One region of the Pseudoalteromonas sp. S4492 genome, then DNA from elsewhere that is predicted to be linked to it. Evidence: predicted binding sites of a transcription regulator. Region 1 holds the regulator's gene; the other holds the start of a gene.
The links. Region 1 encodes sigma-54, which starts transcription at its own class of promoters, with help from an activator protein. Its sites were predicted from a motif close to GTTGGCACGNNNNTNGNNT; they were not measured.
Positions count from the first base shown of each region.

Region 2: CWC28_RS18935 (EF-hand domain-containing protein) is a predicted target of sigma-54. The motif match lies at 1,873-1,891, and genes of this name have one in related genera.

Region 1 covers NZ_PNCP01000019.1:93,501-96,680, reverse strand. The annotation lists gene lptB (LPS export ABC transporter ATP-binding protein) at 1-718, shown strand, start outside; gene CWC28_RS05965 (RNA polymerase factor sigma-54) at 834-2,330, shown strand; gene hpf (ribosome hibernation promoting factor) at 2,358-2,645, shown strand; gene ptsN (PTS IIA-like nitrogen regulatory protein PtsN) at 2,649-3,101, shown strand; gene rapZ (RNase adapter RapZ) at 3,102-3,180, shown strand, end outside.
Region 2 covers NZ_PNCP01000064.1:35,865-39,044, reverse strand. The annotation lists gene CWC28_RS18950 (energy-coupling factor ABC transporter permease) at 1-237, opposite strand, end outside; gene xthA (exodeoxyribonuclease III) at 234-1,043, opposite strand; gene CWC28_RS18940 (hypothetical protein) at 1,290-1,724, shown strand; gene CWC28_RS18935 (EF-hand domain-containing protein) at 1,931-2,452, shown strand; gene scpB (SMC-Scp complex subunit ScpB) at 2,583-3,173, shown strand; gene rluB (23S rRNA pseudouridine(2605) synthase RluB) at 3,170-3,180, shown strand, end outside.

The DNA.
Region 1 (3,180 bases):
ATTAAAAGCAGAGCTTTTAGCTAAGAGCTACAAAGGCCGCCAAGTGGTTAAAAATGTAGGCCTTGAAGTTGAAGCTGGCAGCATTGTTGGTTTACTTGGTCCAAATGGCGCAGGTAAAACGACAACCTTCTATATGATTGTAGGCTTAGTACCTAGCGACAAAGGTAAAATCAGCATTGATGATAACGACATTACGCTTTTACCAATGCATAGCCGCGCACGTTTAGGTATTGGTTATCTGCCGCAAGAGTCGTCAATTTTTAGAAAGTTGACGGTTTATCAAAACTTGATGGCAATTTTAGAAACCCGTAAAGATCTAAATAAAACCACCCGCGAAGAAACGCTAAACAGCTTACTCGACGAATTTAGCATTCAACATATCCGTGACAGCCAAGGTATGGCGCTGTCAGGTGGCGAACGTCGCCGCGTTGAAATTGCTCGCGCATTAGCCGCAAATCCTAAATTTATCCTTTTAGATGAGCCTTTTGCTGGTGTTGATCCAATTTCAGTGTTAGATATAAAGAAAATTATTGAGCACCTAAAAAACCGCGGTATTGGGGTACTCATTACTGACCATAATGTTAGAGAAACCCTTGATGTTTGTGAAAAAGCCTACATTGTTTCTCATGGGGAGCTAATTGCATCAGGCACACCTGAGCACGTATTAGCTGACCAAACTGTACGTGATGTATATCTAGGCGAGCAATTCAGGCTGTAACCATTACGCCACCGACTAGAGCATCTGCTAGACTTATAACAATGACAATAAATCGATAATTTTTTAACTGTCACAGCACAGTCATCGATAACTTAAAAAGGATTGTTAGGGATACATGAGGCAATCATTACAGCTGCGCATGGGCCAGCAACTTACAATGACTCCACAACTGCAACAAGCGATTCGTTTGTTGCAGCTCAGTACATTGGATCTCCAGCAAGAAATTCAAGAAGCGCTTGATAGTAATCCCCTACTTGAAGTGGAAGAGGCTGATTACAACGAAGAAAGTATCGGTAAGAATGAGCAAAAAGCTGAATCTGACGATATGCAACTAAGCGCGTCTGCAGAAGAAGCACCTAGCGAATACGAGCAAGAAAGCAGTGACGCCCTCAATAAAGACACCGTAAGTGATGACTTAGCAATGGACGTCACGTGGGACGAGTACATGAGTGCTGCCCCATCAACATCATCAGGACCTATGCCTGAAGATGAGTCTATTTACCAAGGCGCATCAACTGAAACCCTACAAGAATACCTAATGTGGCAATTACAGCTCACGCCATTTAGCCCAACTGACGAAGCGATTGCCGTAGCCATAGTAGAAGCCATAGACGACTCAGGTATTTTAACGATCAGCTGTGAAGATATTGTCGAAAGCTTTAATCAAAATAACGATGAAGAAGAAATCGAACTTGATGAAGTTGAAGCGGTCTTAAAAAGAATACAATTATTCGATCCTGTTGGTATTGGCGCGCGCAGTTTACAAGAATGCCTGTGTATTCAGCTTCGTCAATTTGACGCTAGCACACCATATTTAGCTGAAACTAAAATGGTTTTATCTGAGCATATCGAATTATTAGCGAGTCGCGACTATCGCACTTTGATGAAAAAGACTAAGCTTAAAGAAAATGAGCTTAAAGAAGTGATGACGCTTATTCACAGCTTAAATCCTAAGCCTGCGGATAGCATAGTACGCGAAGAGTCTGAGTACGTTATACCTGATGTATCAGTGAAAAAAGTAAAAGGTCGCTGGGTGGTTGAGTTAAACCCAGATTGTATGCCAAAGATTAGAGTAAACAGCCAATATGCGGCTATGTCTCGCTCAGTAAAATCGAGTAGCGACAGCCAATTTATTCGCTCTCACTTACAAGAAGCAAAGTGGTTTATTAAGAGCTTAGAAAGCCGTAACGATACGTTATTAAAAGTAACCAACTGTATCGTTCAACAACAACAAGCTTTCTTTGAGCACGGCCCTGAAGCGATGAAGCCGATGGTGCTAAATGATGTTGCTGAAATGGTCGAAATGCATGAATCGACAATTTCACGTGTAACAACGCAAAAATATATGCATACCCCGAGGGGTATTTTTGAGTTGAAATATTTCTTCTCAAGCCATGTCAGCACCGAAAATGGTGGTGAGTGTTCTTCTACGGCAATACGCGCTTTAATCAAGAAGTTAGTGGCCGCAGAAAACTCAGCTAAACCATTGAGTGATAGTAAAATTGCAGATATATTGGCTGAGCAAGGAATTAAAGTAGCTAGACGTACAATTGCAAAATATCGTGAGTCTCTAGCAATACCTCCGTCTAATCAGCGCAAGAGTTTGATTTAGACGTTTTACATAGAAGGAAAAATGCTTATGCAACTAAATTTAACTGGTCGTCATGTAGAAATCACTGATTCATTAAGAGACTATGTAAACACCAAGTTTGCGAAACTAGAAAGGCATTTTGACCATATAAATAATGTTCATGTCATTCTAGATGTAGAAAAATTAAGCCAAAAAGCAGAAGCAACTTTACATGTAAACGGAGGCGAATTGTTCGCTTCTACAGAACATCAAGATATGTACGCAGCCATTGACTCACTGATCGATAAGCTTGATCGCCAAGTCATTAAACACAAAGAGAAATTAGCTCGACATTAAATTATGAAACTAAGTTCACTTACTAACCAGGACTGCAGCAAAGCTGCGGTCCTTTTTAATAGCAAAAAAAGAATTCTTGAATATATCAGCGAACTGGCCCACCAGCAGCTTCCTCATTTATCGCAACAAGATATCCTAGATGCTTTGCTCAACCGAGAAAAACTAGGCAGCACCGGCATCGGTCGCGGTATTGCTATTCCCCATGGTCGAATGAGCGGTGCCGATGAACCCCATGCGTTTATCATAGTGAGTGAATCACCCATCAATTTTGATGCTATTGATAACCGCCCGGTTGATATATTTGTGGCACTCATCGTACCAGATGGTGACTGTCAGCTTCACCTAAAGACCTTATCAACAATTGCTGATAGACTTAAAGATAAAGAATTTTGTAAACAGTTACGCAGTGCTACAACCGATCAGCAACTGTTTCAGGTCATATCAGCAGAGGCATAAATGGAATTAATCATTATCAGCGGTCGCTCAGGCTCAGGTAAATCGGTCGCTTTACGAGTACTTGAAGACTTAGGCTATT
Region 2 (3,180 bases), on a different contig from region 1:
TCGCCAACCTAAAATTAGGGTCACTGCGGTGACCCCCAAAATATGCAATTCGAGGCCAGGTAATATGCCTGCTTTAATACGCCACAGTACCGCAAGTACAAGGGCACATGCGAGTACACCCACTTGTCTTATCGGTGTTGCCAGCAAATGTGATGCGCTTTGCTTATCAAAGCTGAGCCAAATTATTATAGCCACACAGCTCCACAATGGGAGCTGCCATTGCAGTGTGTCTATCATGCGTTAAATGTTGACCAAATTGGCGCATGATCAGATGGTTTTTCGATACCGCGCAACTCGTAATCAATACCAGACTCAACACAACGCTCAGCAAGAGCAGGGGTTGCTAAGATCACATCAATACGCAGACCGCGGTTGTCATCAAACCCTTTTGAGCGGTAATCAAACCACGAATATTGTTCTGTTTTTTCTGGATAAAGTTCACGGAAGGTATCTTTAAAGCCCCAGTTTAATAACGTGCTTAACCATTCACGCTCTTCAGGTTGGAAAGAACACTTACCTGTTTTTAACCAGCGTTTACGGTTTGGTTCACCAATACCAATGTCGAGATCAGTTGGCGAAATATTAATGTCACCCATCACGATAACATCTTGATCAGGCGTGTGGTTATCTTCTAGATGGGTCATTAAATCTTTATAGAATTGACGCTTATAAGGAAACTTTGTTTCATGGGCAATGTTGTCACCTTGCGGGAAGTAGCCATTCATTACCGTTAAGTCGCGACCATTTTCTTGTGTCACTGTTACGCTGATCATACGGCGCTGTGATTCGTCGGTATCGGTTGCAAAACCTTTTACTACAGATTTAGGTTCTTGCTTACATAACATTGCCACACCGTAATGTGCTTTTTGACCATGAAAATAAACGTGATAGCCCATTTTTTGTACGTCTTCGAGAGGGAAGGCCTCATCGTGCACTTTGATTTCTTGTAAGCCGATGATATCTGGTTGATGTTTATCAATTACGGCCTGCAATTGGTGTAAACGAGCGCGCAGCCCGTTAATGTTAAATGAGATTACCTTCATGGTTTACCTATCTGTATTTTTGATTATTCGTTTAGCGCAATTCTATCATCAAACTAGGGCTTATTCATGAGCAAATTACGAAAATCAAATTGAGTAAATGTTGATCAATTGCTGCTTATTTTAAAGACATTGTTAACTCATTATTAATTATTAAATTAAATAAATAATTCAGTTGATCTACTGATTTTTGTTTATATAATGCGCGCAAACCACCCGTTCATATTATGTACTATTTAAAGGTAAACCATGAAAAAACAATTAGTGATGCTTTCTCTTGCATGTATCTCATTTGGCTCATTAGCAAGCAACCCGCACTACTTTTCAGCTGATAACCGTATCGAATCAAAGTTATGTAGCTTAAGTGCGAACGAAGGGTTTACCGCTGCACGTAAAGAAGCAGCAAAACACGGCATTTCAATGTCACGTTTTTCACAAAGCATTTTATGTAACGGCACAGATATCCGTGAAATTGCTAAAAAAGCACAATCACAAGAAGCAGCAACAAAAGCAGCTGTTGAAGTGTTTGCTAAAAATGAGCAAAAAGAAACTCAGCTTTGTATTACTGCACTTAAGCAAGGTTTAACACCTGTGCGTGAAAAAATTGGTAACTTAAATACCTTAAAATGTAATGGCGAAGCAGTAACAGATTTCGTTAAGCGTTACCAAAACGCAGCTATCTAATCGCGACATTTTAGCGATTTGTAAAAAGCGCTCATCGGAGCGCTTTTTTTATGAAAAAATTACAGCAATCCATGAAAAGCTTTCTAAATCATAGGCTTAACCAAAACTTAACTTAGTTGTAAGTGCTTGATTTTAGTCAATAAGGCATTTTGGCATTCAACTTGAAATAGTCTAACTGAATCTAATCGACTACAAGGAAATGTCTTATGAACAAGTTAACTTTAGCATCAACAATTTTAGCAGCATTAAGCCTATCAGCATGTTCTGCAAGTAACTCTTTAGCAAAAATCGACAGCGATTTTGGCAGCCTAGATAACGACCATGATGGTTATATCTCGAAAGTAGAAGCAGATGACGATGCAATTTGGGAGCATTTCTCAAACATCGATACCAACATGGATGAGCAAATTAGCCGTACAGAATTTAACGCCTACATGCAGTTAAATACAGGCAAAGTGGCAACAGATAGCGAGGTGTCTGAATCAGCATTTAAAGCAGAAATCGCTAAGTTTGACCCGATCGAAAGTGACTTTAAATCGTTAGACAACGATAAAAATGGTTACATCTCTATTGAAGAAGCGGATGACGACGACATCGCAAATCATTTTGGCTACATGGATAGCAACAAAGATAAGCGTGTAAGTCGCACCGAGTTCATTAGCTACATTAGCAAATATGGCAGCGATGTGGCAGAAGATGATGCCCTTGAAATGGTCAAAAAAAGCTAATTTCAATATTTATTCATAAAAATCCCCCAAAGCCAGTGTTTTACACTGGCTTTTTTACAATAATTTTTCCAACCTTGGCTGACTTCTGTCATAATAGTGCGTTAGTGATTTAAAATGACCTTTAGTAGCAATGGCCACAAAACGTATCAGTGATGAACAGTTAGTCGAAATCATAGAAGCCGCGATTTTTGTTGCTGGAAAACCTGTGTCTAAACGTCATTTAAAAGAGACAGTATTAGCTGATTTAAGCGTATCTATGCCACGCATTAATAATGCAATCGAACAGATTCAAACGCATTATCAAACCCGAGGCATCAAGCTTGTTGCAGTTGGCAGCGGTTACAGGTTTCAGGCCTGTGCCAGTTTAGCCCCTTGGCTGGCAAACTTATGGCAAGAACGCGCACCTAAATACTCAAGAGCACTACTAGAAACTTTATCCTTGATTGCCTACAGACAACCTATTACCCGTGGTGAAATTGAACAAGTACGGGGTGTGACCGTTGGCTCAGGAATTATTAAAACCTTATTAGAAAGAGAGTGGATTCGGGTTGTTGGCCACAAAGAAGTGCCAGGGCGCCCAGCGTTGTATGCTACCACATCCGCTTTCTTAGATTATTTTTCATTAGCTGGTTTAGATGAATTACCGCCGTTACCTGAACTTCAGGAGAGTAAAATCAACCAGTTATTGAGCGATCCTTCTGTGAGAGAACTATCTGAATGAGTAATGT